2 linked regions of the Cellulosilyticum sp. I15G10I2 genome follow. The protein of the gene in region 2 interacts with the protein of the main gene of each other region in a pairwise test. Links are inferred from orthologs where the notes say so. Each region holds a gene or a part of one and is shown on either strand. Other genes may lie near its edges. The genes, in order: rplI and lon.

Region 1 (16,090 bases), 140 kb from region 2 along the record:
ATAGCGTTTCATTGGAATATTACTTGTTGTTGCTTCTTTTACTGCATCTGGAAGAACATTTGTCATCTCTGATACAATAAAGCCTGGCGCAATAGCATTGATACGAATATTTTTTTGTCCGAATTCTCTTGCTGCGGATTTTGTAAATCCGATAATACCAGCTTTTGATGCTGCATAATTACACTGTCCTACATTGCCTGCAAGTCCAACTACAGATGCCATATTAATAACACTGCCGCCAGTTTTTAACATAACTTTTGTAGCATGTTTTGTACAGTTAAACACGCCTTTTAGATTAACAGCAATAACTTGATCAAATTCTTCTTCTGTCATTCTTAGAAGCAGCATATCTCTCGTTATCCCTGCATTATTTACAAGAATATCTAGTTTGCCAAAGTGATTGATCGTCTTATCAATAAGTGCTTTTGATTCTTCAAAGTTTGAAATATCCGCACAAATAGCAACAGCACTGCCGCCTTTTTCTTCTATTTCTTCAACTACTGCTTTGGCTTCTTGGCCCATGCTGTGCATCGGGTAATTAATAACAACCTTTGCGCCGTTCTCTGCGTAAAGCATAGCGATTTCTTTTCCTATTCCTCTTACACTTCCTGTAACGATTGCAACCTTATCTTTTAGCATACTTTGCCTCCTATAATCTCTATTACATTTTCAAGAGAAGCTTGATCTTCTACATTTAACACCCTAACATCACCAGATATTTTCTTAACCAAATTACAGAGTGTGCGTTTAGGACCCACTTCTATAAATGTATCAAATCCTTCACCTATTAAATGCAGAATACTTTCTCTAAACCGAACCCCTTTTACTACTTGCAAAGGAATATTAGCAATTATCTGATTCTTGTTCATGTAATCTGCCGTTACATTGCTTATAATAGGTATATTCACTTCATTAAAAGTGATATGTTCAATCTCTGCCTGCAGTGCATCCGCAGCATCTTTCATCAGCGAGCTATGAAAAGCGCCGCTTACTTGAAGAGGCAATACCCTTTTAGCCCCTGCCTCTTTAAGATATGGCATAGCTGCCTCTAGTGCTTCTTTTGTTCCAGATAATGTAACTTGCCCTGGACAATTATCATTAGCAATTTCTGCCGGCCCTATTTCTTTTGTAACCTTCTTGCACACTTCATCTATTTTATCTATTTCAAGTCCAATCACAGCTACCATACCACCTGGATGTGCTTTTGCACATGTCTCCATATAGCCTGCTCTTTTTTCAACTAATTTCAAAGTTTCTTCAAAACCTAGGGCGCCACCTGCCATAATAGCACTGTATTCCCCTAGGCTAAATCCAAGTACTGCATCTGCCTTAAACCCTTTAGCTTTCAAAGCTTCATAAGCAGCTACATTCGTGGTAAAAAGTGCAGCTTGTGTATAACGGGTTTGATTAATAATTCCTTGCGAATCTTCGAAGCAAACTTCTTTTATATCCCAATCTAAAATATCAGCTGCCGCATCGAATATTCTTTTACTTTCACTATAATTATCATATAAGTTCTTGCCCATCCCTATACTTTGAGCGCCTTGCCCGGGAAATAATATCGCTGTTTTCACCTCTACCACTACCTGCTTTCTTCAATATTTCTTTGTACTATAGATTACATGTTTTCGTTAATATAATGTGTTCTTTGCAGTGTTATTTCTTTTAATTCTTTCATAAGTTCTTCAATAATTTCCTCTGCTGGCTGCCTTTTTTTAACAAGGCCTGCAATTTGTCCTGCCATAACAGAGCCATTCATGACATCACCTTCTATTACTGCTCTGTAGAGTCCTCCAGCACCTAGCTCTTCAAGCTTATTTAAGTCTGTACCCTCTTTTTCTAATTTCATAAAAGTTCTTGTCATTTGGTTTTTAAATACTCTGACGGGATGTCCTGTTGATCTCCCTGTTACTACAGTATCAATATCTGTAGCTTTTAATACCTTTTCTTTATAAGCTTCATGCACAGTACATTCTTCAGCTACTAAAAAGCGTGTACCGATTTGCACTGCCTGTGCGCCTAACATCATTGCTGCTGCAAAACCTCTGCCATCAGCGATGCCTCCAGCTGCTATAACAGGAATACTTACTGCATCTACTACTTGTGGTATAAGAGCCATTGTTGTGAGCTCACCAATGTGCCCTCCAGATTCACATCCTTCAGCAACAATTGCATCAGCTCCCTCTTTTTCCATTCTTTTAGCAATAGCCACAGATGGGACAACGGGAATAACTTTTATACCTTTAGATTTCCATAATTCCATATATTTCCCTGGGTTACCAGCACCAGTCGTAACAACCTTTACGCCTTCTTCTGCTACCACCTTTGCAACTTCATCAGCATGGGGGCTAAGAAGCATAACATTGACACCAAAAGGTTTATCAGTTACCTTTTTGCATGCTCTTATTTCTTCTCTAAGCCAGTCAGCTGGTGCATTACCTGCAGCTATAATGCCTAGACCCCCTGCTTTTGATACTGCCGCTGCAATGGCATGATTGCTTACCCACGCCATTGCACCTTGAAATATAGGATATTTAATGCCCAGCATATCACATATACTATTCATAGCATTCAAACTCCTTTGTTAATGGTTTATTGTCTTTCTGTAATATAGTTTACTGCATCTCCAGCTGTTTGAATTTGCTCTACATCCTCATTTGAAATTGAGATGCCAAATTCTTCTTCAATTGCCATAACGATTTCAAAAAGATCCAGTGAATCTGCACCTAAATCATCACGAAATGTTGACTCCATTTTAACTTCTGATTCTTCAATACCTAATTTGTCTGCTACGATTGCTTGTAATTTTTCAAATACCATTTTAACTTCCTCCTAATATTATAATTTATCCTAAATGGCTTATAGCCTATTGGATACTATTCCCTGGGACCATTATTCCCATACAATAAACATACTGCCCCATGTGAGTCCTGCTCCGAAACCTGATAAAATAATCTTGTCTCCGGGCTTTAGCTTTTCTTTTGCATCAGCAAGCGCTATTGGAATACTAGCGGCTGAGGTATTACCATACTTGTGTAAATTCTTAAAAAATTTCTCATTATCTACATCTAGTTTTTTCGCTACACTATCCATGATCCTAGCATTTGCTTGATGTAAAATGAACAAATCTATATCTTGCGGCGTATAACCGGTATCAGCTAAAACATTTTGTATATTCTGTGGAACAGCTGTTGTTGCAAATTTATAAACTTCTCTGCCATTCATCTGCATATACTTTTGAGTATTTTGTGTCTCATTAAACTTATTAGGCTCAGTTAGACTTGGCAGTGTAATAAGGTCGCTTCCGTCCCCATCGCTAGCTGTTAAAATCTTAATCACTTTATTTTCATTTGATCTTGCATAAACAGCAGCACCTGCGCCATCTGCAAAAAGCACACAGGTATTTCTATCTTCCCAGTCAACAGTCTTACTGAGCACTTCTGCACCTATTACTAGTGCATGCTTATAATTGCCTTGATGAATAAGACTTACTGCGACTTCTGAGGCAAAGATAAAACCACTGCATGCTGCTGCAAGGTCAAAACAAGTGGCATTTTTAATACCTAGTCTTTGTGCTACACAACAAGCTGTGCTTGGCATTGTATAATCTGGGGTTACTGTTGCAACAATAACTAAATCTATTGCATCAGCATTTAGGCCGCTGTCTGTAAGCGCATGCTGTGCAGCTGAGGCTGCTAAGTCAGTTGTGGTTTCTCCTGTTGAGATATGTCTGGATTTTATGCCTGTTCGCGATTCAATCCACTCATCTGATGTATCAATAAATTTAGCGATATCATCATTAGATACTTCAAGTTCTGGCACTGCTTTACCTAGGCCACTTATTTTTACTCCATACATGTCTTTGATCTCCTATATGGTTATTTTGTAATATCGTACTGCTCTCTAAAAAATTCAGTTAAGCGCTTAAGTGATTCAATAAGTATATTATTATCTTCTTCTGACATGCCGTCTACTATACTTTTAACCATCGTCGCATGAAAACTTTCATGTAATCTATGGGCAAGTTTCCCTTTATTTGTCAGTGTAATCACTACAAATCGTCTGTCGTCTTGAGCATGATTTCTAAGAACATACTCTTTTTTTACAAGACGATTAATAGTAGTTGTAAGCGTCCCTACAGTAATGCCTAACTGGCTTGCTACTTCAGTCATTGTCCTTGGTGCAAAGCCAATTGCCTCTATAACATGTAACTCTGTCATCGTTAAGTCATTAAACGGCCCACTATCAAGGGCTGCTTTTTCAATTGTAAGTATATCATTAAACAAATTTACAAGCAGTTCATTGACTACTTCTATAGAGTTTTGCAAGCCCATCTCCTCCAACCGTAAACTTTGAATATAGAATATTTTGTTTATCAAAGTATTTTACATCCAAAGTATATCCCACTTAATCCCATTTTGTCAAGTTTGATTGTTAAAGTATTTTCTATTGACATTCTTTTGCCACAATAATATACTTTGATTATCAAACAATTTATTTTGATTTTCAAAGTATACTATCGAGGTGATTGAATTATGTCTTCTAAAAAATTAAACATCGGACATCTAATGCCGTCTTTTCCTGTCATTCAAGGAGGTATGGGAATTGGTATTTCTCTTAGCTCTCTTGCTGGCCATGTGGCAAAATGTGGTGGGATCGGCATTCTTTCTGGCGTACAAATAGGCTTTAGAGAATCTGATTTTATAGCTAATACATTGGGCGCTAACTTAAGAGCTCTTGAGAAAGAAATTGCAAATGCGCGTACAATAGCTCCAAATGGTATTATAGGTGTCAACTTAATGGTAGCTATGAAAAATTATGCTGAACTTGTCAAAAAAGCTGTAAGCTGTAAAATTGACCTTATTATATCTGGTGCAGGTCTTCCTTTAGACCTACCTGGGCTTGTACAAGGAAGTTCTACACAAATTGCCCCTATTGTATCTTCTGGAAAAGCTGCTAGCGTCATTTGTCGCATGTGGGATAAGAGGTATCAGTATGCACCTGATTGTATCGTAGTTGAAGGGCCTCTTGCTGGTGGACATCTCGGCTTTTCACCTGATGATGTTTCTAAGGAAGAAAATGTACTTGATATTGTAAATGATGTTAAAAAAATAGCTTCTGAATATGAAGCAAAATATCATAAATCAATTCCTGTTATCGCAGCTGGAGGTATTTATACAGGTGAAGATGTAGCCCATGCTCTTGCAAATGGTGCTGATGGTGTGCAAATGGGAACGCGTTTTGTCACCACTTATGAATGTGATGCCCCTCTTATTTATAAGGAAGCTTATATGAATGCCCGTAAAGAGGATATAGGTATTATAAAAAGTCCTGTGGGTATGCCTGGCCGAGCCATTCTTAATGGTTTTATTAAAAATCCCCCAGGAAATGACAGCTGTCTATATGATTGTATCCATAAATGTGGTATAGTAGACATTCCTTATTGCATATCTAGTGCACTTATAGCTGCTGCCACAGGGGATACCGAGAATGCCCTTTTGTTCTGTGGCAGTAATGCTTATAAGGCGACTCATCTAGAACATGTAAAAGATGTTTTCAAAGAAATAGAAGCAGCGCTTGCTTAACACAAAAAGCCATAAATTGACCCAGAATGTCAATTTATGGCTTTTTGTGGCTCTATTAGGTGATAATTTTCTGATAGCATACAAGATCAAGCCACCTATCAAACTTATACCCAACTTCTTTGTAATGTGCACACTTCTTATAACAATGTTTCTCAAATAGTGCTATACTTCCTGTATTTTCACCACATATAAGACCTATAAGTGTATGAAGTTTTTTTGTTTTTGCACGACCTTCTATAAAAAGGAGTGCCAAAGAACCAATCCCTCGTCCTTCATACCCATGTTTCAAATAAATGGTTACCTCTGCTGTCTGATCAAAAGCTTCTCTTGTTTTATACTGTGTAAGTACCACATAGCCGCATATAACGCCTGCATATTTGATAACGTATCCTTCATATTTAGAATGATTAAATATAACTAACTCTCTCATTTCATCTTTTGATATTTCTCTTTTATGAAATGTTGCTGTTGAATGATTGATATAGTAAAGATAAATAGCTCTTACTTCATCTATATGTTCTTCACTAATCATTTCAAATGTACATTGCTCCATAACTTTCGCTTCCCTCTTTAAAAACATAAATACTATTTTATATGTTTTGAAATTACCTCTGCATATTAGCAAATTTAGTATATTGTCCAAGCCAAACAAGTTCTACGGTTCCTGTTGGACCATTTCTTTGCTTAGCAATAATAACTTCACCTATATTTTTCTTATCTGTATCAGGATGATAGTATTCATCTCTATAAAGAAACATAACCACATCGGCATCCTGTTCTATTGCGCCCGATTCTCTCAGGTCAGAAAGCATAGGTCTATGATCTGCTCTAGCTTCACATGCACGCGAAAGCTGAGATAATGCTATGACCGGTGCCCCCATCTCCCTGGCAAGCGCTTTAAGTGATCTGGATATTTCAGATATCTCCTGCTGTCTTGAATCCCCCTTTGAATTACCACTCATGAGCTGAAGGTAGTCAATCATAATAAGGTCAAGTCCTTTTTCCATCTTTAATCTCCGACACTTGGCTCTCATTTCCATTACTGTGATACCTGGTGTATCATCTATATAAATACTAGAGGATGCAATATTTGGAATACATCTTGCAAGTCTATCCCAGTCCTCTTTTTCCAGTGCGCCTGTACGTGCTTTTTGTGAATCAACCATTGCTTCTGCACATAACATACGGCTTACAAGCTGATCCTTTGACATTTCCAGACTAAATACGGCTACACCTTTTTTATGTTTAATACCTGCTGTTTGGATGATATTAAGTGCAAAAGCCGTTTTACCCATTGATGGTCTTGCGGCTACTAAAATAAGATCTGATGGCTGCAAGCCTGCAGTCTTATAATCTAAATCGATAAACCCTGTAGGCACCCCAGTTACGCCACCTTTTGTTTGATGCGCTTGTTCAATTTTATCAATAGACTGTATTACTATTTGATTAATATGTGAAAAATCTTCTGTACGTTTGTTTTGTATGATATCAAAGATTTGTTTTTCTGCAAATCCCATAATATCATCAATCGTTTCTTCACCCTCATAGCCCTTGGCTGTAATTTCATTACTTGCTTTAATAAGCCTTCGAAGAACAGCCTTTTCTTCTACAATTTTGGAGTATTGCTTAATATGTGCCGATGTCGGAACGATACTCGCCAGTTCTGCTATATAATTAAGTCCTCCGACTTGTTCTAATACGCCTTTTTGAACAAGCTTATCTTGAATTGTGATCAAGTCGATCGGACTGCCATTTGTATAGAGTTCCATAATGGCTGCAAAAATTTGCTCATGATCAGGCCTATAGAAATTACCAGGCGTTAACATTTCACTGGCTACCACTACGGCTTCATGGTCCATAATCATAGCCCCTAAAACAGATTGTTCAGCCTCTATGCTATGTGGAGGAATCCTCAGGTGTTGCATCTCTTCCATAGACTATTCCTCTCCTTCATTTCTTAAGTCTTTAGTCTTTATGCCTGAACAATTGAAACAGTGACACTGGCAGTTACTTGTGGGTGCAATTTAATAGCGATAGTTTGAGTTCCAAGTGACTTAATGCCTTCTTTTAATTGGATTTTTTTCTTATCGATATCAAGACCAAGTTCTTTTTTAATTGTTTCTGCTATTTCTTTTGAAGTTACAGAACCAAATATTTTGCCGCCTTCACCTGTCTTAAGCGCAAGCTTAATTTCTTTCTCTTTAAGTTTAGCTTCAATTTGCTTAGCTTCATCAAGTTCCGCTTGTTTTTTCTTGTCCATAGCGTTTTGTTCTAATTTCCTTTGATTAAGATTAACCGCACTTGCTTCTACTGCAAGCCCTTTGGGAAGCAAAGCATTACGCGCATAGCCGTCTTTGACCTCTAAGATATCCCCTTTTTTACCTACTTTTTTTACATCTTGTGTTAAAATAATTTTCATTTGGATTCACCTTCCTCAAAATATTTATTCATAGCTTCTTTTAATTTTACTTTAGCCTCAAGTGGTGTGATATCTTTAAGCTGAGCACCTGCCACACTTAAATGTCCGCCACCTCCAAGAAGCTCCATTACACGCTGCACATTCACATCATATAAAGACCTTGCACTAATCATAACATAATCGTCTTTACTTGTTATAACAAAAGACGCTTCTATCCCTTTAATATTAAGCAGTTCGTCTGCGACCTGCGCTGCTACAATAGGCGCATGTGGTATTTTGCCGTCTACCTCTGATACCGCAATATTAGGATGCCACATCTCTGCGTCCTTAATCGCAGCAGCTCTTGCTTTATAAAAATCCATATCATTTTGAAAAAGCATACGTACTCTACTACTATCAGCGCCATTTCTTCTTAAAAATGCTGCCGCTTCAAAAGTTCTTACCCCTGCTTTAAATACAAAGTTTTTAGTATCAATTGTAATACCTGCTAAAAGAGCATCTGCTTCTATTTGTGTAAGCTTAATCTTATCTGTGAGATAGTTAAGAATTTCTGCTATCATCTCACAGGTTGAAGAGATAAAAGGCTCTAAATAAGTAAGTACGGCATCTTCAATAAAGTCTGTGCTTTTTCTATGATGATCAAATATAACAACCTTCTCTGCCACTTCTAAAATCTCAGGTGCTTCTAAGTAGCTCGTTCTGTGTACATCTACAATCACTAAAAGTGTATCTTTCTTTATTTCATCCTGGGCAATATCATGAGATATAAATAAATCTTCATATTCATTAGATTCTAGTATTCTATTATACAGTGCCTGTATTGCAAAGGTAGGTTCATCTAATATAATATGCGCTTTTTTACCCATAATAGCTGCTGCTCTATAAACACCCATAGCTGCACCTAAACAATCCATATCAATCCCTTTGTGTCCCATAATATAGACTTTGTCAGCTTCATGTAAAAGCTCTTTAAAGGCATATGCTTTTATCCTGACTTTAACTCGTGTACTTTTTTCTACTTCTTTTGTTTTACCGCCATAAAAAGTATATTTATCACTATTTTTAATAACTGCCTGGTCCCCGCCTCTTCCTTGTGCGAGGTCAAATGCAGCTCTTGCATCTTCTCTTGAGGCATTAAGCGAACTCAGATTATAACCAATACCTATACTTATTGTAACAGGGAGCTCGTTTCCAACTTGTATGTGCCTTAATTCATCTAAAATATCAAACTTTCTTTCCTGCATGTTTTCTAATTCTTTTCTATTAAAAACCATCAAATATTTATCTCTTTCAAATTTTGTAACAACAACTTCTCTTTCTTTAAACCACAAGTTAATTTTTCTATCTATTATAGCCATAAGCATAGGCCTTCTTACTTCTTCTATACTATGCATAATTTCTTCAAAACTATCTATACATACATACCCTAGCATACATCTTTGATCTCTGATCATCTTCTTTAAAAGGTTGGTTTCCGTATGATCTATAAAGTATAGTACAAACATGTGTGACTGCTTATCTTCTACTTTCGTAAATGCCTCAACAAGCATATTATATTCTTTTGTTTTTATTTTTATAGCTTTTTCATAAGTACTTTGAGCTATTGTAAACTCATTAGGTTTAATATCTTGTACTATGTTTTTTATATTTTTTCCTACAAGTTCATTAACTTCACACATAGTCAAAAAAGCCTTATTTGCCCACTTTATACTCCCTGAATACTCTATAACAGCTACAGGGATCTGAACATTAGAAAACATGGTGTTCTTGAGTGTAGAAAGTTCTTCTGCTTCTTTGATTATGCGTTCTTTTAATGTATTTTGCAGCTTTTTTTCAAAAATAATGGACCCTATTAAAAGAAGGGCAAATAAAACCGAACTAACAATGCCTGCACTATTATTAGCTATAGAAAATACGCCTACTAATATGCCAATACTCATAAATACTTGGGAAAACTTTAATATCCTCATTGTATAAGAAAAACTACTATTTGTTTTATCTCTCATATCTATTTCCTTTCCCCGAATCAAACTATAATTTGAGCTTTCCTATAATTAAAAAGAGTATCAAAACATCCAAACATCATTAAGATATTAGTTGGCATTATAAGTAGTATAAATAATATCATGTAACCTAGAACTTTAAATGCATTATGCACCGTAGCTCTTCTTAAAAGTACAATAATCGAAATGATTCCCATAACCTGCATCAAATTTTGCAGGAAAAAGAGTACATTAAGTGACAAAATAGATGTGATATCATTTACCTGGTTACGTGATAAAGGTATTATCATTGCAATAAAAAGAATAAGTACAGCTATTTTAGATAATTTAAAATTAAATAACTGCTTTAAGCTAAGTAGCTTCGTTCCCTTACTTCTTAGTACTATATTTAATAAAATAACTTGAATGCTGCTCAAAAAAACGCCTGCAGTTAATATTAATGCTGGATAAACTTTTTTTATTGTATCTGTTATAGCTGTAATAAGTTCTTTCATAATACTTTGCTCTAAAATATTCTCCGTTGAAGCTGGTCGTGCTATCGTTTCTAAAACATTAAAGTATACGCCTTTAATCTCATCTACTAATAAAATAAATTGTGCCTCATAATCGATCCCTAAAGACTTCATAACACCTAAGTATATAAAAATAGCACCTGCAACACTAATTGAAACATACATGATCATATTAGGCAATGGTACTTCTTTTTTATAAAAGAATGCTGCAGCATAAGCTGGTATGCTAACACTAATTATATAAATTAAAACACTTTGTACACTGTTTGTTAAGAGATAAATGCCAATAATAATAGCTATATTAAATAGAAAGTCTACCCCTTGTGTTAATTGTTTTTTTATAAGGTATACAGCAAGTGGTGCTGAAAGAATAGGAAATAATATAATGCCACCTGTATGATAAATACCTAGACGAGCTAATAAGACATAAACAAGCATCATCATTAAAATGAATATAATGCTTTTTGAATTCTGCTTCATGTATCAGTATACCTCCTAATCTACATATAGCTTATATGAAATTCATGTTTTTTTATTATACCATATAAATTGGTTTTAATTCTAGTATCCATTATGTTTATACTCACTTTTTAAAATATAGAAAAAAACACTACCTGTTAAGGTAGTGGTGTGCATGTGTGTGTGCTTATTTATTCTATCTATAAGTTGTAAATCCGTTCAATAAAAATTAATCTTGTGTATATGGTAAAAGTGCTATATGTCTTGCACGTTTGATCGCAACTGTAAGTTTACGTTGTGCTTTAGCAGAGTTACCTGTTATTCTTCTAGGAAGAATTTTTCCTCTTTCAGAGATAAACTTTTTAAGTGTATTGATATCTTTATAATTTATCTTTTTAATATTATCACCAGCAAATTGATTGACTTTACGTCTTCTGCGGTTATGTCTTTTTTGCATTGCCATTGTATTGTTCCCTCCTTCACTTTAATAAGTAATAGTTAATTAAAATGGTAAATCATCATCTTCTTCGATTTGAGTCGGCATAAAGCCTTCTACTGAATTGCCTGAAGAGGGAGCTGTTCCTGGTGAGCTTATAGGTGAATCTACCATTACACCTCGGGATTCTGAAGATGTTCTGCTTTCTGCAAAATGTTGTTCTTCTGCCACTACATCTACTGATGTATGTTTAACTTTCTGCTGATCTTCCCAAGTGTTAACTTGTAGTCTTCCAACAATAGAAACCATTTGTCCCTTTCTAAAGAACTTTTCTGCAAATTCTCCAGCCTTTCCAAATGATACAATATTAAAAAAATCTACATCCTGTTCACCTTGTCTGGCAAATTGTCTTCTAACAGCTAGTCCATATCTTGCAACTGCAACAGGTGTTGCAGACTGTGAGTAACGCACTTCCGGATCTCTTGTTAAGCGTCCCATTAATATTACTTTATTCATACTCAAACCCCTTCTTTCAGGTAATTATACTATTTATCTTCGAGAGATATGATTAAATAACGAAGAACTGGTTCCATAATGTTAATTCTGCTTTCTACTTCTGCTGGAGTAGAAGTCTCTCCATTAAATTGGATGAAATAGTAAAACCCTTCTTTTTGTTTGTCGATTTCATAAGCAAGTTTTCTTTTGCCCCAATCGTCTACGTTTTTGATTTCTCCACCAAAACGTACAATAAGATCTTTTACTTTTTCAAGTGTTCCTAACTTTTCTTCTTCGCTTAATGTTGAAAACAACACAATTGCTAATTCGTAATTTTTCATACTAGCACCTCCTTTTGGACATTGGCCCTATATCTTTAGTTTTGTATAGAGCAAGGAATCATTACAGTTAATAATCATACCATAAAGTCGCCTATAAAACAAGCTTTTTATCTTTAAAACTTAAATTACTCTAAAAAGCTCATCTATTGTGTTTTTATATTTCTAAGTACTTTTTTTACATTTTTCTCAAACTTTTCTCGTGGTATCATGATTAAATGATTACAATGAAGGCAGCGCAATTTGAAGTCCACACCCACTCTTAGTACTTCCCATTCATTTGTACCACATGGATGTGGCTTCTTCATTTGCACTACATCTCCAACTAGATAGTTCATTTTATACCCTCCTTTGTTTTGTTCCCATATTTTTAAGAAAATATACACTTTAATATCTTTTTTTGAATTATTGAATAGTGTTTGTTAATATGCCGATATTTTCTATTTCAATAACGACTTCATCGCCTTTTACCACAGGACCTATGCCTGATGGGGTACCTGTAAGTATAACGTCCCCCGGAAGAAGTGTCATGACCTGTGAAATATAGCTAACTAAATAATAGACATCAAAAATAAGATTCTTAGTATGTGAATGTTGTTTAAGAACACCATTCACATAAGTCTTAATTTCTAAATGCTGGGGATCTAAATCAGTTTCTATTACAGGGCCTAATGGTAAAAATGTATCAAAAGACTTACATATGCTCCATTGCCCATCAGGTTTTTGTAAATCCCTAGCTGTTACATCATTTGCACAAGTATACCCTAATATATAGTCTCTGGCTTCTTCTTGACTGATGTTTTTTGCAGCCTTTTTAATGATAACTGCAAGTTCACACTCATAATCTACTCTATTTGACATCTTAGGATAGATTATGCTTTCATTATGAGCTATTACGGTTGTAGGCGGCTTCAGAAATACAACAGGCTCCTTAGGAAGGGTTAGTTTCATTTCTCTCGCATGATCTGAGTAATTTAAGCCTACACAAACAGCTTTTGAAGGTACACAAGGGGGTAATATTTTAACATCATTTAAATGAAAGACCTGCTCATCTACTCGTATTTGATCATGATCTAGTATTCCTGTATAATGCTTGCCATTTGTTTCAAAACGTATAAGTTTCATATATTCCCTCCATTTAATTACTACCTTTAGTTAACTTTAACTTCTAAATGCGTTAAAACCTCTCAATTTTAAAATATATAACATTTTTTGATCGACGGCTCTAATCTTTATAGGTATTATATCACATCCTGTCTTTGTAACAAACTATATGTAATTTTAAGAATAAATATGAATTGTAAAAATATGTTATTAACAAAATCTCATTAACCATGTATAATAGATCTATCAAATTGAAACCTAGGATGGTGATTATATGAAAGGTACGGTAGTATCCACTTGGATGAAAACTTGCAAAAAGCTCTATGGTGATTCTATTATCCAAAAAGCTATGTCCAGTGTGGGTTGGGATCAAAACAAGATTTTCTCACCTATTGAAAATGTAGATGATGATACTGTAAAAAATGTTATTAAGCGTATATCAGAACAAATAAATGTACCCGTTTCAGAGTTATGGAAAATTATTGGCAAAGACAATATATTAGCATTCCATGCAGATTTCCCTTCTTTTTTTAAGCAGCCTAATATGTATTCTTTTTTAAGATCACTTTTTGACATACATGTTATGATGACTAAGAAATTTTCTGGTGCTAAACCACCTTTAGTTTCTATCAAGCCTATATCTAGTACAGAGGCTGTATTTACATATCAATCTCAAAGAGGCATGTTCGATTATTTTTATGGTTTGCTTGAAGGATGTATTGAATTTTTTAATGAAAAAGTCCAAGTTGAGGAACTAGAAAGAAAATCTGATTACTTAGCTGTTAAGCTTATCTTTTCAGAAAATATTTACTATCATAAAAAGTATCTTTTTAATAATCTTCTATCATTTGGCTTCGTTAGAAGTATTCCTATTAAGGCCGGTATCTTTGTAGGTTTATGCAATCTTATACTTTTTACGCCCATTGTAGGCGTTCAGCTCTGGTATAAAGCGGGGGGCCTCGCTATTGGAAGTGCGATAATCGCATCTTTAACAATCGCTTTATTATTACGGCCTAAAAAAGAGTTAGAAGAGGAACTGGAAAAGTTAATTGAAAATAATTATTTAAATGATGCTAAAGTTTCAACACATGATTTCTTTGAAGATCTTTATAATAGAATGAATAGCTATAAACAAGTTATCCAAAAAGATTTTGTCGGTTTTAAAGGTGTGACAGACGAAATGGAGACCTTTGTAAAAAATATTAATACGATTTCTGATAATATGTTAGAAACTTCGACTGAAATTGCTGATGTGGTAGAACAAGTTGCTATGGGGGCTGTATCACAGGCCGAAAATACAACTGAGGCTGCATCTGTACTCAGTGATAATATAAAGATTCTCAGACAAATTGTTAAAAATGAAGATACTAATAAAGAAGAACTCTCAGTCGCAATGAAAAAGATTGACAGCAGCCACCAAAATGTGACCCTTACAAGTCAAAATATCTTTAATACACTTAATCATTTCACTATGATTAATAAGAAGAGTGAATATCTTCATCAGCAGGCTCATAATATTACGAGTATCGTAGGTATGGTATCAAGTATTGCTGAACAAACTAATTTACTTGCACTTAATGCATCTATTGAAGCTGCTAGAGCTGGTGAAGAAGGCCGTGGCTTCGCTGTTGTAGCAGAAGCTGTAAGAAAACTTGCTGAACAATCTAAAGGTGCTGTTAATGAAATTAATAACCATCTTGATCAATTTGTAGCAGAAATTAATAGTTTTGTTGAAGCACTTCAAAAAGAATATATTTCTTTAGAAACTGAAACTAAAAGTTTAGAAAATGTAAAAAATATTAGTTCTGAAGCTAATGAAGCTATTCAAAAAGTCTCTTCTTCTATGCTGCAGACAATCGTTGAATTGAAAAATGATGCTGACGGTATTTCTATAGCTTTCAATAATATAGAATCCTTAGCTGCTATTGCTGAAGAAAATTCCGCATCTTCCGAAGAAGTAAGTGCTAATGTAACTAAATATACAAGTGAAATTAACAAACTTATTTACCATATACATGATTTTAGAAATATAACTGACTACTTTAAAACAGAATTAGGCAAGTATAAGCTATAAGAAAAAAGATCTCCCAGAAGCTGATTAATAGCTGCTTCTGGGAGATCTTTTTTATAAAGGCGGCAACCAGATTTGAACTGGTGGTGAAGGTGTTGCAGACCTCTGCCTTACCACTTGGCTATGCCGCCATAAATATAACCCTATATTACTATATGCATCTTCATTTTTAATTATTCTTTCTCCATATTATGATTGACTTGGCTACTATATAAAAAAGCCATAGTCTATTAAATAGAAAAGAAATAAAAAAGAGCTTAGAAATAATCTAAACTCTTTTGTAAGGCGGCAACCAGATTTGAACTGGTGAATGAAGGTGTTGCAGACCTTTGCCTTACCACTTGGCTATGCCGCCGTAAACTTTGGCAACCACCTACTCTCCCGGTCCGTCTCCAGACAAGTACCATCGGCCGATTTAGTCTTAACCTACGTGTTCGGTATGGGAACGGGTGTGTCCCTAAATCGCATCGTCACCAAAATGACCCATAGGGGAATCGAACCCCTGTTACCGCCGTGAAAGGGCGGTGTCTTGACCGCTTGACCAATGGGCCTTACAAGTCTCAAGTTACTTATGAGACTTTAAACTCCCCGAGTAGGGTTCGAACCTACGACCCTTCGGTTAACAGCCGAATGCTCTGCCGCTGAGCTATCGAGGAATATGAATACTA
Region 2 (16,960 bases):
GCATAAGCTGTTAGTTTATACTAACAGCTCTTTTATATGCTGATTTTAAAAAAATAAGATAAAAAACTATTAAGAAGTATCCTTTTTAATACTCTTGGCAATACTTGAAAAGTATATGAATAACTAACAGGAGGATACTTTATGTTGCAAGGGTTTTTATTAGGGGTTCAATTATTTTTTTCCTTTGTAATTGGAATCTATTTTTTATTACAGCTTAAAAATCAAACAAGTTCAAAGGCGAATATACACAAGGATGCTACTATCCAGTATGAAAAAATGAATGCGCTTAGAAATATTTCACTTACAGAGCCTTTATCAGAAAAAATGAGGCCAAAAGAAGAACGAGATATTATTGGACAAGAGGATGGACTTAAGGCCTTAAAGACAGCTTTATGTGGGCCTAACCCACAACATATTCTTATATATGGCAGTCCTGGTATTGGAAAAACTGCAGCAGCTAGAATAGCGCTTAATATAGCGAAGCTCTCAGAAGGATCACCATTTAAGAATGATGCTAAATTTATAGAAATAGATGCAACAACACTTAGGTTTGATGAAAGAAGTATTGCAGACCCTCTTATAGGATCTGTGCATGACCCCATTTATCAGGGTGCTGGTGCTTATGGACCGGCAGGTGTTCCTCAGCCTAAGCCAGGAGCTGTAACAAAAGCTCATGGAGGTGTATTATTTATTGATGAGATAGGAGAACTTCATTCTGTTCAAATGAATAAACTTTTAAAAGTTCTAGAAGACAGAAAAGTTTTTCTAGAAAGTTCTTATTATGTAGCCGGAGATGAGAATATTCCAAGGCATATTCATGATGTATTTAAAAATGGGCTCCCAGCAGACTTCAGACTTATAGGAGCAACAACAAGAAGTCCAGAAGATATCCCAATTGCATTAAGATCAAGATGTGTAGAGATATTTTTTAAAGACTTATCTTATGAACATATTATTTGCATTGTAGAAAATGTATTAAATAAGCAAAAGATTGATATTGTAAAGGATGCGAGAGACCTCATTGCTAAATATTGTACGAACGGCCGTGATGCAATTAATATGCTGCAAACAGCACATAGTCTGGTTCGGTTAGAAAAAAGAGAAAATATAGAAGAAAAAGATGTAGAATGGGTCATACAAACAGGTAAATATGCTCCGAGGATTGATAAAAAAATCAATAAAGGGTATCATATAGGTAAAATAAATGGACTAGCAGTATCAGGACACGGACAAGGGATGGTACTTGATATAGAAGCTGTTGCTAGGCCTACTCATAAAGAGAACGGTGAAATTAAGATTACAGGTATTATAGAACAAGAAGATCTTCATATGAAGCATAGTACGATTAAAAGAAAAAGTATGGCATCAAGTTCTATAGAAAATGTACTCACCATTCTAAAAATGAGATATAATGTTGATGTAAATAACTATTTAATGCATGTTAATTTCACTTCAGGCATCCCTATAGATGGGCCTTCAGCAGGCATAGCTATTTTTTGTGCATTATATTCAGCCTTATTTGATAAGAAAGTATCAGGTGAGATAGCAATGACTGGAGAAATATCTATTCAAGGCCTTGTTTATCCTGTAGGGGGAGTTTATGAAAAAGTTTTAGCCGCAAAGAAAGCCGGTGTTAAAAAGGTAATTATTCCTAAAGATAATATGCAAGACTTGCTTTTAAATACAGGCATAGAAATTATACCTGTAGAAACCATAGATGAAGTTATTAAGCATGTATTTGAAGAAGATATACGAGATCGAGCAAACGCAATATTACACGCATAATAAAAGCGACACAAATAAAGAGGGTGGTAGTATGAATAAACAAATAAAGCATGTACCTATGCTTGCCTTAAGGGGTATTACAGTATTTCCAGGGATGGCAATACACTTTGATGTAGGAAGAAGTAAATCATTAAAAGCTATAGAAGAAGCAATGGCAAAAGATGAGATGTTGCTGGTTGTAGCTCAAAAAGATGCAAGTGTTGACGAACCTGAACAAGAAGACTTATATGAAATAGGAACGCTTGTTCATATTAAGCAAGTTGCAAATCTTAAAGAATCTGCAGTCAGAGTTTTAGTTAAAGGGGAGCAGCGCGCAAAAATTATTTCTCTTGAAAATGAACCCTTTATGTATGCAAGTATAGAGGTAATGACAGAAGAGGAACAGCCAGCTGATATGGAGCAAGAAGCTATGCTTAGAACCATAGGTGAATTGTTTGAAAAGTATGCAGCTATGAGTGCGAGAATATCAGAAGAAATGGTTCAAGGGATACTTAGTATTAATAATATGGTAGAAATAGTAGATATTATTATAGCAAATATGACACTGGAAGTTGAGAAGAAGCAAGAAATTCTGGGGTGTTTTGATATCAAAGACAGAATGTATCAAGTGATTAAGATCTTAGATGCTGAAATTCAAATTCTTACAGTACAAAAAAATATTTATGCAAAGGTCAAAAAAAGTATAGACCAATCTCAAAAAGAATATTTTTTAAGAGAACAAATTAAAGTAATCCAAGAGGAGCTAGGAGAAAAAGACGGTGTCTTAGAAGATATTGCCTCCTATGAAAAAAAACTTGAAGCTTTAAATTTACCAGAAGAAGTAAGACTTAAAATGCAAAAAGAAATTAGAAGACTAAATAAAGTATCAAGTGCATCACCAGAAAGTGGAACCATCAGAACTTATATTGATACAGTATTAGACCTGCCTTGGGGGATCAAAACGAACGAAAATATAGACTTAAAACAGGCTCATATTATTTTAGAAAGAGAACATTATGGACTTACTAAAATAAAAGAAAGAGTTTTAGAATACCTGGCGGTTAAAAAAATGTCTCACCAAGTAGAAACGCCTATCTTATGTTTAGTGGGGCCGCCAGGGGTAGGTAAAACCTCTATAGCAAGATCTATAGCCCAAGCTATAGGAAGAAATTATGTAAGGATATCTCTAGGCGGCATAAGAGATGAATCAGAAATAAGAGGGCATAGAAGAACTTATGTTGGGGCAATACCTGGGAGATTCGTTTATGGTCTTACGCAGGCAAAATCTATGAATCCCCTTATTTTATTAGATGAAGTTGATAAAATGATGGGAGATTTTAGAGGTGACCCAGCAGCGGCACTTCTGGAAGTACTAGATAGTAATCAAAACAGTAATTTTAGAGATAATTATTTGGAAGTACCTCTTGATTTATCAGAAAGTATGTTTATAGCTACAGCTAATAGTTTAGCGAGTATCCCCAAACCCTTATTAGACAGAATGGAAATTATAGATATTAATAGCTATACGGGCAATGAAAAACTTTATATCAGCAAAAAACATTTAATGCCAAAGCAGCTTAAACGTCATGAGCTTACTACAAAAAATCTTAAGATGAATGAGACGAGCTTAAACTATATTATAGAACATTATACTAAAGAAGCAGGCGTTAGAAGTTTAGAAAGAATGTTAGCAAAGGTTTGCAGAAGAGCCGTTAAAGAAATGATTGAAAGAGACGTTAAGAGCATACGTATCACACCCAATAAGTTAAATGAATATCTAGGAATACCTCGCTACTTATATGAAAAAAAGAATGAAGAACCTGAAATAGGTGTTGTAAGAGGTCTGGCTTGGACATCTGTAGGAGGAGATACGTTATCTATTGAAGTAAATACTATGCCCGGTAAAGGGCAACTTCAGCTTACCGGAAAAATGGGAGATGTGATGCAGGAATCTGCAAAGGCTGCGCTAAGCTATATCAGGTCTAAAGCGAAAACACTTCAGATAAGAGAAGATTTTTATAATACTTGCGATATACATATTCATATACCTGAAGGGGCTGTGCCAAAAGATGGCCCGTCTGCTGGTATTACTATGGCAACGGCTATTATATCAGCACTTACAGAAAAACCTGTAAAAGCAGATATAGCTATGACAGGGGAGATCACGATTAGAGGAAGAGTTCTGGCTATAGGCGGATTAAAAGAAAAACTTATAGCAGCTAAAAGAGCCAATATTAATCATATCATTATACCAAAGCCAAATGAAAGAAATATTAAAGAGATAGAAGAGAATATTTTAGAAAATCTTAACATCATCTATGCCTCAACCATGGATGAAGTACTGCAATATGTATTTGCATAAAAAAGGAGAAAAGCAATGAATGTAACTAAGTCAGAAATGATTATAACAGCAGGAAACAAAAGTCAATTTCCAGAGCATGAATTACCTGAAATAGCTTTTGCCGGCAAGTCTAATGTCGGCAAGTCTTCACTTATTAACGCCATTGTAAATAGGAAAGCGCTGGCAAGAACAAGCTCTCAACCTGGAAAAACACAAACAATAAATTTTTATAACATTCAAGACGCAGTAATGTTTGTTGACCTACCAGGGTATGGCTATGCAAAGGTTTCTAAAGAACAAAGAGAAAAATGGGGTAAATTAATTGATAGTTATTTGCAGGAAAGAATTCAGCTTAAAAAGGTTATTCTGTTAGTGGATATAAGGCATGAAGTAGGCGCTAATGATAAAATGATGTATGATTGGATCTCTCATTATCATCAAAATGTTATTGTAGTAGCGACCAAGTTAGATAAAATTAAAAGAAGTCAAGTTCAAAAACATTTAAGTATCATTAGAAAAGGACTTGAATTATCAGCTGATGATGTATTGATTGGATTTTCGGCAGAGACAAAACAAGGGAAAGATGAATTATGGGAAATTATAGAGAATGGTATTAATACTGACATATAGAACGAAAGGTTTACGGGGGTAATAGGGGGGAGAATATGATTAAAAGAGATCTATATTGTTTAAAAAATGATAAACTAGAATTATCCATATTAGATGAAGGCATAGAAGAGATAGAAGAAATAATGCTTGATACGACTTCGGATGAAGAGGATGCAGGTGGTTATGAAATGAACGTACCACCTATTGGGGAAAGCACATTACAGGTATCAGAAGAAGTTTATAATACTTTAAAAATAATGGGAGAGTTTTTGACGCAGACAGAATCTACAGATATAACAGATCTTCCCAAAACTTCTAAGGCACATACACTATCAGAAACAATGCTTGTGGAAGATACTCAAATAATAAGCAAAATGATTGCAATACGAGATTATATGAACCATCCAGCAACTTTGCAGCAAAGCAGTATAGATGCATTGCTGCTCACTCAGCTGGGGGAGGTTAAGCCTAAATTTCAATATGCAGATGAATTGAGGCAAAAAATAGAAGATCAAATAAAAAAAATTAAAGACTATAGGTAGTAATAGATAGCTATTATTAAAGAATTATTTTATTTTTAGGGTAATATATGTTGACACAAAAATCAAAATATGATATTATAATTTTCGTCGGAAGAAACAAATTAGTTTATGATGATGATGTGCGTGAGTGGCTCAGTGGTAGAGCATCTCCTTGCCAAGGAGAGGGCCGCGGGTTCGAGTCCCGTCTCGCGCTTGTTATCGGGGTGTGGCTCAGTTTGGCTAGAGCGCCTGATTTGGGTTCAGGAGGCCGCAGGTTCGAGTCCTGTCACCCCGATTTTTTTAATTCATTTGTAAGATGATCTGAATATAAGTCTTCCAAATAAAAAAAGATGTCGTTATCATTGCGACATCTTTTTTTATTTGGAAAGCAGCTGAAGAATTTCACTATAAAGTGTAGAAGCACTAGTTTTCCATTTATTACACAGTTCAATAGCTTGTTTCTTTGAACCAACACTTACACTAAGTTCGATAAGACTTGAATTATTTTCTGTAACTTTACAATTTACAATATACTCGTTAGATTTATTCGGTGTATATTCGGCGTGTATGTCTAATTCGCTTCTTAATTTTCTCCAATTGGCCTCTATAAATAGGTCTAGTTCTTTTCTAATAAAATCAGGAATTCTAGAAGAGAAAAAATCCAAAGTTTCAACACCTTTATCTGTTATCTCAAAATAAGAAGTATTATTTTGTTTAGAAGTCATAATAAAATAAGATTTTTCTAGCTCATTTAAATACTGCTGTAAGGAAAAATAGTTAGTATAGCCTCTTTCTAATATAATTTGGGTCATTTGGGAAAGAGATAGTGGTATTTTAACTTGAGATAAAAGATAAAGTATGATGAGTTTATTAATCGTAAAATCTTCATGATTATTAATCACAGAACTCCTCCTCACACTTTTTACTAATATTGTATATTAAAAACAAACGAAACTCAATATGTGTTTAAATATTTCCCCTGATAGATATCATTAATTTTAAAATAATGATTTAATTCATTTAAGAGCTGCTTTTTGTTTTTAGTCCATAAAGGAGCTATGAGGTGGTCTGCATCACCATCTCCAGTTAATCTATGAACAACAAAGGTGGGAGGCAATATTTTTAGTATTTCACCAATGGTAAAAATATAATCAGTCTTAGAAAGTAAGTTAAAAGGCTGTGTAAGATAAATTTCTCCAAGAGGAGAGTTATCGAGCACATGAAGCATATGAAGCTTAATACCTTGTAAGGAAAAACTACTGATATACTTGATAGTTGATAAGATGTCCTCTAGTGTTTCGTAAGGAAATCCTATAATAAGATGTACAACAGTTTCGATTTTTTTTGATGAGAGCTTATACATGGCTTGTTCAAAACATTCTAAGGAATAACCTCTATTAATCCATTTCGCAGTTGCTGGATTAGCACTCTGAAGACCGAGCTCAATCCAAAGATGTGTCCGGTGATGGAGTTCTTCGAGATAATCAATTATTTCATCATTTAAACAATCAGGTCTTGTAGCTATAGCGATACCTACTACATCAGGAAAACTAAGGGCTTCTTCATAACGGGCCTTCAATAAAGCAAGAGGGGCGTAGGTATTAGAGTAGGATTGAAAATAAGCAATGTATTTATGGCTGTTAGACCATTTCTTTGAAAGTATACCAATAGATGCATGAAGTTGTGAGGTAATAGATCCAGCATGAGACGGAATAAAGTCACCACTTCCTTTTTCACTGCAAAAAACACAGCCTTCGGAAGAAAGAGAACCATCTCGGTTTGGACAAGTAAAGCCGGCATCAATAGAAAGTTTGATGACTTTTTCACCGTGTTTTTCTCTTAAAAAGTTATTAAGGCTATAATAAGGTTTATTTTTTATCATGAGTTAAGTCCTCGCAGTAAAATAACTATGTAATATTTTATATAAAATAATAAGATAATATAGATATAGATTTCACATCTATATCTATATTATCTTATATAAATTAGTGAAGTGCAAGGAGCATCTCTTCTTTACGTAGCCGAATCTCTTCACATATATCTATAATACGCTGCCACTCGTCTTCTATAGTAATCGTTCGGGCAAGATTAATGAAATCCTGACGTAATTTTTCGGTATAGTTTCTTTTAATTGTATCTACTTCTTCATCATCCGAGCTTGATCCAAGTGCGTTTAAAAAGTCTTTAGCGCGTTTAGAGGAAACAAAAGGAAGATAAGGTTGTATAGCATCTAATATTTTTTGGAGTTCGTCATATTGTTGTTTAAATGGATTGTTTTCAACGTTATCCATATAAACAAAAAAAGATTCCAAATTTAAAAATCTAATATTTTGGATAGAAGAATAATCAAAACTACTTAAGACGTGCCTAAATTGAAGCAGATGATTTTCTAGTTGTTGTTTTGTAAGCAAAGTTGACATTAAAAAATCCCCCTTTTTAAAAAATAAAAATATATCTCTGTATACAGCTTATTATATCCACACCAAATTAAAAAAGTGTATGTAAATATTACTTTAGGAGTAAAAAGCGTGTTTACTGAGGTTTACAAATATTTCACTTATAATTTATAAATTTTTGTAAAGTTATTATTTTTTCTTTAGAGCATCTCGGTACATTATTAAAAGGAAATCAGAATATCATTAAATTGTAAAAATAAAAACAATATTGAGTTTTACGTAGGGGTATGATAAAATTACACAATTAAACAAGGCATAAATTCTAATTTAGATTGATCAAGATATAGTGGAGGGAGCAGCAAATGGAAAAAAAGCATATCGTTGTAATAGACGATGAAGAACATATCTTAGAACTTATTAAATATAATCTAGAAGGAAGTGGTTTTAAAGTATCGGCATTTACAAGTGTAGAAGAGGCCATGAGTACTATTGATGAAGGTAAAATTGATACTATTCTATTAGATGTTATGCTGCCAGGGATTGACGGCATAAGTGCATTAGAAAAGTTTAGAAGAACGCCTCATATAAAAGACACTCCTATACTTTTAATTACAGCAAAATCAGAAGAAATCGATAAAGTGTTAGGGCTTGAACTTGGAGCTGATGATTATATTACAAAACCATTTAGTGTAAGAGAAGTTGTTGCAAGAGTCAAAGCATCTGTTAGAAGAAATGAGAGAAATCATCAAAAAGAAGCAGAAGTATCAAACCATAAAATACTAATCAAAGGACTGGAGCTTGATATTGAGAGTCATTTAATTACCTATCATAATGAGCAAATAGAACTTACCTTTAAAGAATTTGAGATTCTTAAGCTTCTCATGCTTAATAAAGGGCGTGTTTTAACAAGAGAAGTTATTTTGGATAAAGTATGGGGATATGATTATTATGGAGAGACACGCACAGTAGATGTACACATTAGATATCTAAGATCGAAATTGGATGCTCATCAGATTGGAGATTATATTGAGACAGTCAGGGGAGTAGGCTATAAATTTATAAAGGAGTAACTGATGAAAAATAAAATCATTTTGCCGGTTATGTTAATGCTATGGATTATAGGACTTATTATCATAGGTGAAAGTCTGCTCCTTTTTAATGAAATCTTAAAAAATAATAGTTCTTATGGTTTAGAATATGCTTCTTATTCATCACTATTTTATAGACTTATAGGTATTTTATTTGTTGGAAGCATACTATTATATTTAATTTTATTAAAAGTTATTCATAAAATAGCTTCACCGATTGAGCAGCTTACAAAAGATGCTAAATTGTTTGCCAAAGGAAACTATACTCATAAGCTTAGAAATTATGAAATAGAAGAATTACAGCTATTAGCCAGTGCTTTTGATAATATGGGTGAAGAGCTTAATGGTACAATAAGAAAATTAAGACATCAGAAAACCAAAGTGGAGTCAGTTCTTGCATCTCTAGACGAGGGTATTATAGTCATAGATAAAGAAGGACAAATTACAGAGTTTAATGGCCTAGCAGGCCAGATGCTAAACTTAAAGGCAGAAAAATCCTATAAGAATCATATTGTAACGCTTATAAGAGGTAATCAATTTAGAAAGCTTATTGATGATGCGCTAAATAAGTTTAAATATGGGGCTGCAGAATTAACATTAGGGGATAAAATTGTTTATACAACTATTGTGCCAGTTGAAGAAACACACAATGTTTATGAATACTTGATTGTGTTAAGGGACATTACAAAACTAAAAAATTTAGAAGAGATGAAATACCAATTTGTAAGTAATGTCTCACATGAGATTAAAACACCGCTTACAAGTATACAGGGATTTGTAGAAACCCTTAAAGAAGGTGCAATAGAAGATAAAAATGTTGCATTAAGATTTCTAAACATTATTGATATAGAAGCTAAGAGGCTTTATAGATTAATTCAGGATATACTATTATTATCTGAAATCGAAAATATGGAAAAACAAAATTATGGCATAGCAAAGGTAAATCAAGTTATCATGCAAGTTATGGAGATTTTAAAAGAAGAGGCTCATAAAAAGAATATTGAGCTTATTTTTAATGATATTGACGAGATAGTCCTTGAAAATACCAGTACTGATCATATTGAGCAAGTGATGCTGAATCTCGTTAGTAATGCAATAAAATATACAGATCATGGCTGTGTGATTATTACAACTGAAATAAAAAATAATAAAAATGTAATTCGTGTAAGAGATACAGGTATTGGTATGGCTAAAGAGAGTATAGAACACATATTTGAAAGGTTTTATAGAGTTGATAAAGGCAGATCAAGAAAAAGTGGAGGAACGGGGCTCGGGTTATCTATTGTTAAACATATCGTACAGTTATATGGTGCCCAGATCCAAGTAGAAAGTGAAGAAGGAGAAGGGACAATCTTTACACTTACGTTTTAGAGTAAATAAAAATTTTAAGTCTATACAAAGGTATAAGGCTATACCTCAAACATCAAAGAGATGCTTGGGGTATAGCCTTAAAATTTTCGCCTCCCTTAGGCGGTTTTGGACCAAAATATTGGTAGTAGTTAACTTGTAAATTACCATTATAAAGTTTACGTTTTTTGTCAGCTTTTTTACCATAATCTTTTTCAAATGTTTCTACAGAGGTAACCGTATATAAAGACCATGTAGGATTAGAGTTCATTAAAGCTCTTATATCCTTATGCAGCTTTTGAATCTTCGTTAAATCACTTAGTCGTTCACCATAAGGTGGATTACATATGACTACACCATAATCACCATGAGGGAGTGACGTTTTATGAAGCGGTTTAGCGAAGAATTGAACGTATTCATCTACTCCGGCAGCTATGGCATTGTCTCTTGCACTTAATATAGCATTTCTATCAATATCAGAAGCATAAATAATAGGGTTTCCTTTTTGATCTATACTTTCTATTGCTTCTTGACGAAGTGCTTCCCATAATGTCTTGGGGATTTGTTCCCAATGAGAAGACGCAAATTCTCGCTTAAGACCAGGGGCGATATTTTTAGCAATCATCGCAGCTTCTATTGCAAAGGTGCCAGATCCACAACAAGGATCATAGAGGATACGTCCTTTTTTCCAGTAACTGATTTGAAGAAGGGCTGCGGCTAAAGTTTCTTTGATAGGTGCTTCGACAGTGCTTTTGCGGTAACCTCTTTTGTGAAGGCCCACTTCGCCAGTTGTATCAATGGTCAAGGTAGCAATATCTTTTAATAGAGAGACTTGTACAGTATAAGAAGGACCAGTTTCTTGGAACCACTCTATGTCATAATGCTGCTGAAGTCTTTTAACAATAGATTTTTTGACGATAGCCTGGCAGTCTGAAATACTAAAAAGTGCAGATTTAATGGATTTACCGTTTACTGTAAACTTAGCATCTTGTGTAATCCAAGCTTCCCAGGGTAGGCTATTGACTTCATTAAAAAGCTCTTCGAAAGATGTTGCTTTAAATTCACCCATCTTAATAAGTACTCTATCAGCACTGCGAAGCCATAAATTAGAAAGTACTACAGCTTCAGTATCTCCAGTGTAAGTTACCTTACCGTCTGAAACAGAGTTAACTTCATATCCTAGATCTTCTACTTCTTTGCGGACAATAGATTCTAACCCAAAAGTAGAAGTGGCAATAATTTCAAATGTTTTCATATCAATCTCCTCGTAGTTACATGCTTATTAATATTAGTTTACTATAGTCCGCAGAATATGTATAGTCTATAGGGTTTTTCTATTCATACATACGTAACAAGAAGACTTGATGCATTTTGGGCATTAGCATATTTAACATGGATTTAACATTTAGCCAATATAATCTGAATAAAGAAAAGCTAGTATAGGGGTGTAAAGTAGATAAAAAGAAAAAATAAATTGAGGGATAATTGCTTTAGAAGTTAATTATCAAGGAGGATATTAGAAATGAAAAAAAGATTATTTTCATGTATAGCGGCATTAGCACTTGGTACAATGGTATTTGCAGGATGTACATCTCAAGATAACACGAAGACCGAAGCACCACAGTCTAATACAACTCAGACAGCAGAAACAAAACCAGAAGAGACTAAAAAAGGCAGTGTTAAAATATCTATCGTAGGCTCTACAACAGTAGCGGAACCTATGGAACAACTAGCAGCAAAATACAAAGAACTTGGTAATACTGATAATGTAGAAATACAAGGCGTAGGTTCATCAGCAGGTATAAAAGCAGCAATAGATGGCACAGCAGATATCGGGATGAGTTCTCGTGAATTAAAAGAAGAAGAGAAAGCTGGAATAGTTGAAACTGTTATTGCGTATGACGGTATTGCAGTTGTAGTTCATCCATCAAACGGAGTATCTGACCTTACCAAAGCACAGGTTAAAGATATCTTTGAAGGGACCATTACTAACTGGAAAGAAGTAGGCGGTAATGATCAAGATATCGTTGTTGTTGTAAGAGAAGCAGGTTCAGGAACAAGAGGCGCTTTTGAAGAAATCTTAAAGCTAATAGATGAAAATAAAGCGTCTACAGTAGTAGAAACAGCAGTTGTTGCAGAAGGAACAGGTGCTGTGATGGCATCGGTCGCGACTAAAGAAGCAGCAATCGGATTTGTTTCAGAAGGCTTTTTAGACGACACAGTAAAACCAGTAAGTGTTGACGGTGTAGAACCTACTGTTGAAAATATTAAAGCATCAAAATATACGATTTCAAGACCACTTATTCTTATCACAAAACCAGATGTTAAAAAAGAAGCACAAGCAGTTATCGATTTTATCCTAGGCAACGAAGGACAAAAAGTTATGGCAGAAAAATATATACCTGTTAAAAACTAATGAATAGAGATAGGGAAATCTAGAAAACAGAGAGATAGAGAAACTAAATATTAATTGAGGCAGATGATATAGCGATGGATAAATTAATGAAATATGTATTTTGGTTATGCGCAGCAATAATGATTATTGTCATAGCATTTATGGGAGCCTACATTGTAATTGGGGGTCTCCCCTTTTTCAGTCATACAAATATAAGTAGTTTCTTATTAGGAAAAAAATGGAATCCCTCAGGTGAGCTGTTTGGGATTTTTCCCATGCTGATTACGAGCATATATGGTACCCTAGGGGCTACGGTTGTAGGGGTTATTGTTGGAGTCAGTACAGCTATTGTTTTAGTTGAGATATTACCTCTTAAAATAGCCAAACTCTTTTCGATAGCCATTGACCTACTGGCAGGGATCCCTTCAGTTATTTATGGGTTTTGGGGACTTATGGTGATTGTCCCTATTATTAATAAGTTCTGGGGAGGAAAAGGTGCAGGCAGCAGTCTTTTAGCAGCTATTATTATATTAGCCATTATGATTTTACCAACAATTATAAGAATGACAGAAGTCAGCTTAAGAGCAGTTCCGAGAGAGTATAAGGAAGGCGCTCTAGGGCTAGGAGCTTCTAAGTTTCAATATATTCTAAGAGTACAGTTAGGAGCTGCCAGATCAGGCATTATGGCAGGGATTGTGCTAGGAATAGGCAGGGCGCTTGGTGAGACAATGGCTGTTATATTAGTATCAGGGAATGCAGCTATTATTCCTAAGAGTCTGGTTGATCCAGTCAGAACGCTTACAGCCAATATTGCTATTGAAATGGGATATGCATCAGGCGTACATCAACAGGCACTTTTTGCAACAGGAATGATTCTGTTTGCGCTCATTATGCTTATAAACTTCTTTCTGACTCAGTTTATAAAAAATGCAGAAAGGAGAAGTGGCAATGCGGGTAAATTATAAGGATAAGATAACCTTTACGATACTTGTTAGTATATCTTTAATTACAATCGGTATGCTCCTATGGATTTTAGGGTATATCTTTATAAAAGGCTATAACAATATAGATTTAATCAAATTAGTGCCCCCTATAATATCTACCATCTATATGGTTATAATAGGACTGGGGATAGCAGCGCCTATAGGAATAGGGGCAGCTATTTATCTTAATGAATATGCAAGGGGCGGAAGGTTTGTAAGAGGTATTCGTTTTGCAACAGAAAGCTTAGCCGCTGTACCCTCTATTTTGTTTGGACTTTTTGGTATGATGTTCTTTTTAACAAGACTCAAACTAGGCTTTTCTATATTATCAGGGGCACTTACGATAGCTATGATGGTACTGCCCACGCTTGTCAAAACAACAGAAGAAGCATTAAAGACAGTTCCAGTGGCTTATAGAGAAGGTTCACTTGCTTTAGGCGCTTCTAAATTTGCTACTATTTCAAAAGTAGTACTCCCAAGTGCCTTGCCTGGCATACTTACAGGGATCGTACTTGGTACAGGTAGAATAGTCGGTGAAACAGCGGCTATTTACCTTACAGCAGGTACAATGTATAGATTGCCGAGCAGCCCTCTAGAATCAGGAAGGACGCTGTCAGTACATTTATATTTACTTGCTAAAGAAGGTATTTCGTTTGCTGACGCATATGGTACAGCACTAGTTTTACTGCTCATTATATTACTCCTTAACTTATTTACTTATTTCATAGGAGGCAGACTTAATAGGAGCAAAGGAAAATAATAAGGGGGAGACATTATGAATAAAATAATTAGTATTAAGGACCTCTCATTTTGCTACGGTGATTTTGAGGCGCTTAGAAATATTAATCTAGATGTAGAAGAAAACGAAGTGTTAGCTTTTATAGGACCATCAGGCTGCGGCAAATCTACATTGCTTAGAATTATGAATAGAATGAGTGATTTAGCAGAAAGTCCAAAGGTTACCGGATCTATTACTTATAAAGGACAAGAAATATTTGAAATGGATACAATAGAGCTTAGAAAAAAAGTAGGTATGGTATTTCAAAAGCCTAACCCTTTTCCTATGAGCATTTATGATAATATTGCCTATGGGCCTAGAATGCAAGGGGTTAAAAAGAAGTCAGAGCTTGATGAAATAGTGGAAGATAGTCTTAAAAAAGCAGCTATTTGGGAGGAAGTAAAAGATAAGCTTAGAAAAAATGCAATCAGCGTATCTGGGGGACAGCAACAAAGGATATGTATTGCAAGATCTATAGCAATGCGCCCCGAAGTACTTTTGATGGATGAACCAACCTCAGCACTTGATCCTATTTCTACTTCTAAAATAGAAGATCTCATTAGCGAACTTAAAAAGCAGTATACCATTGTTATTGTTACACACAATATGCAGCAAGCTGCCAGAATATCAGATCGCACTGCTTTTTTCTTGCTGGGAGAAGTAATAGAAGTAGATACGACACAAACAATATTTAATTTACCAAAGAACAAAAAGACAGAAGATTATATAACAGGCAGGTTTGGATGAGAAAGGAGAAGGGGATATGACACCAAGAAAAGTATATGAAGACAAACTCAAAAAATTAAATAAAAATATTATGGAAATGGGTCAGCGTACAGAAGAATTTATTGATAAAACAATACAGGCTATTATTAATAATGATAATGATCTGGCAAGAAGCATTATTGAACAAGATGATGTGATTGATGCTATGCAGCTTGAAATTGAAAAGGAATGCGCACTTTTAATAGCACATCAACAGCCGGTGGCAGGAGATCTTAGATTTGTGATATCGGTTGTAAAAATTGTTACTGACCTAGAAAGAATAGCTGATCAATGTTGCGATATTTGTAAGTATAATATTCGTTTAAATGATGGGACTTGGAGCAGAGAGATTAACTATAAAAGGCATATTGAAAAAATGGCTTTTGGAGCAAAAGCTATGCTGCAAGAAGTATTAAACGCTTTTATCTCTAAAGACATAGAGGTAGTGAAAGAAACCTATAAGGAAGATGATAAGATTGATTCGATTTTTATTAAAATATGGGAAGAAATAACGGAAGAAATGATCGCGAATAAGGATTTTATACAAAACGGGGTACATTATATCATGATTATAAAGTACTTAGAAAGAATAGGAGATCATATCACAAATATTGCAGAATGGATTATCTATAGCAGTACAGGTGAGTATGCTATTCATAAACCAATAGAATAATTTAAGAACCTAAAGACCTGCGAGAAATTTAAAGATTTCTCACAGGTCTTTTTCTAGTCATATCAGCTAAGTTTTTTTGAATCCAAGTTAATAGTTAGCTAAATCTTCTTCTAACAGCTCAAGTGTGTCTACAGCAGATAATCTAGCTCTAAAATATTGATTGAGAATTTGTAATCTTTCTATATCACTAATTGCAGGTATTACTAAGCTTAAATAATATAACTCGTTTTTAATAAAATTTAGGGCAGTAATAGCAAGCAGAACTTGAGTATTTTCTACACTAATACTTGGAAAGAGCTTTAAGTACTCTGTAGTGTCATTGTATAAGCGTTCAATATCATAATTAATAAATGCGATAGCATTTGCGAGTTCATCTAGGGTCAGTCCTGGATCTTCTAAAGAAAATTGCGCGATATCAAATAGCTGTGCATGAATTGATCTTATATCACCAAGAAATTGTTCCATAGTTTGTTGATGTTTAGTTGGAGAAGGAGGGATAATATCTGGAGCTGAAGCACTTAATGAAACACAAGAAAATACAATGATGACTGATAAAATAATACATGTTAAGGACCTAGGTTTTGCGATAGTATTCATGAAACACCTCGGATTATTTAAAAATTTATATAATTAAAATAACCGTTTTTTAAAGAAGTATGTACTAACTAAAAAGTAAATATAAATAATAATTAGCTGTATCTTTATAAAAAACAGGAGTAGATGTGCCCAGAATGGAAACATTATGTTAGAATAAGACTATAGAAAGGTTGGAAAAACATGAACGATAGAAAAGGAGTATTAAAATGCGTATAGGAGTAAGAGCTCATGATTATGGTAAAAATACCCCAGAAGGACTTGTAACTAAAATAAAAGAAGTAGGATTTGAGGCAGTTCAGTTAGCTATTCCTAAAGCAATAAGTGGCATTGATACTTTTGATCAAATTACGCCGGAACTTTTAAAAAAAATTCACGAAGTGTTTAAAAAAAGTGATATTGAGTTATCGGTTTTTGGATGCTATATTGAACCGGCGTTATTGGATAAAGAAGCAAGGATGGGGCAAGTGAGTAGATTTTTAAAAGCTTTAGAATACAGCAAAACAATTGATGCGCTGCTTGTAGGAACTGAAACCACTCATTTTACGACTGATGAGAGTGAAAGACCCAAAGCTTTTGAGGCTTTAGTAGACAGTGTGCAGAGAATGGTAGAAAAGGCAGAAGAGATAGATGCTATAGTTGGCATAGAACCAGTAAGTGTGCATACTCTCAATACGCCGGAGTTAACTTATAAATTGCTCCAAAG

The links.
Region 1: the proteins of lon (region 2) and rplI interact in binary tests that used the Escherichia coli proteins (3 or more experiments, as listed by UniProt). The link is inferred for Cellulosilyticum sp. I15G10I2 from one-to-one orthologs.

Annotation. Positions count from the first base shown.
Region 1 is NZ_FMMP01000028.1:402,878-418,967, forward strand. Bases 6,282-9,280 are described here. They hold rplI (50S ribosomal protein L9), read right to left. Parts: upstream 8,005-9,280; coding sequence 7,558-8,004; downstream 6,282-7,557. Other genes in these bases: dnaB (replicative DNA helicase), read right to left, coding at 6,282-7,519; BN3326_RS20970 (DHH family phosphoesterase), read right to left, coding at 8,001-9,280. Also shown: fabG (3-oxoacyl-[acyl-carrier-protein] reductase), read right to left, coding at 1-639; fabD (ACP S-malonyltransferase), read right to left, coding at 633-1,574; enoyl-[acyl-carrier-protein] reductase FabK, read right to left, coding at 1,619-2,566; acpP (acyl carrier protein), read right to left, coding at 2,593-2,820; BN3326_RS20940 (beta-ketoacyl-ACP synthase III), read right to left, coding at 2,893-3,858; BN3326_RS20945 (MarR family winged helix-turn-helix transcriptional regulator), read right to left, coding at 3,879-4,328; BN3326_RS20950 (NAD(P)H-dependent flavin oxidoreductase), read left to right, coding at 4,536-5,585; BN3326_RS20955 (GNAT family N-acetyltransferase), read right to left, coding at 5,641-6,138; more of dnaB, read right to left, coding at 6,191-6,281; more of BN3326_RS20970, read right to left, coding at 9,281-10,010; BN3326_RS20975 (DUF2232 domain-containing protein), read right to left, coding at 10,031-10,999; rpsR (30S ribosomal protein S18), read right to left, coding at 11,208-11,441; BN3326_RS20985 (single-stranded DNA-binding protein), read right to left, coding at 11,481-11,930; rpsF (30S ribosomal protein S6), read right to left, coding at 11,960-12,250; BN3326_RS20995 (DUF951 domain-containing protein), read right to left, coding at 12,394-12,585; BN3326_RS21000 (fumarylacetoacetate hydrolase family protein), read right to left, coding at 12,653-13,372; BN3326_RS21005 (heme NO-binding domain-containing protein), read left to right, coding at 13,626-15,425.
Region 2 is NZ_FMMP01000028.1:255,511-272,470, reverse strand. What follows is about bases 1,506-4,471. They hold lon (endopeptidase La), read left to right. Parts: upstream 1,506-1,816; coding sequence 1,817-4,126; downstream 4,127-4,471. Other genes in these bases: yihA (ribosome biogenesis GTP-binding protein YihA/YsxC), read left to right, coding at 4,142-4,471; lonB (ATP-dependent protease LonB), read left to right, coding at 1,506-1,785. In the rest of the region: ATP-dependent Clp protease ATP-binding subunit ClpX, read left to right, coding at 1-6; more of lonB, read left to right, coding at 142-1,505; more of yihA, read left to right, coding at 4,472-4,735; BN3326_RS20235 (hypothetical protein), read left to right, coding at 4,771-5,256; BN3326_RS20220 (DUF4364 family protein), read right to left, coding at 5,613-6,137; BN3326_RS20215 (tRNA modification radical SAM protein MnmL/YtqA), read right to left, coding at 6,191-7,117; BN3326_RS20210 (hypothetical protein), read right to left, coding at 7,221-7,655; BN3326_RS20205 (response regulator transcription factor), read left to right, coding at 7,994-8,701; BN3326_RS20200 (HAMP domain-containing sensor histidine kinase), read left to right, coding at 8,705-10,090; BN3326_RS20195 (THUMP domain-containing class I SAM-dependent RNA methyltransferase), read right to left, coding at 10,143-11,321; BN3326_RS20190 (phosphate ABC transporter substrate-binding protein), read left to right, coding at 11,589-12,482; phosphate ABC transporter permease subunit PstC, read left to right, coding at 12,557-13,426; phosphate ABC transporter permease PstA, read left to right, coding at 13,410-14,204; phosphate ABC transporter ATP-binding protein PstB, read left to right, coding at 14,220-14,969; phosphate signaling complex protein PhoU, read left to right, coding at 14,986-15,660; BN3326_RS20165 (hypothetical protein), read right to left, coding at 15,748-16,257; BN3326_RS20160 (sugar phosphate isomerase/epimerase family protein), read left to right, coding at 16,464-16,960.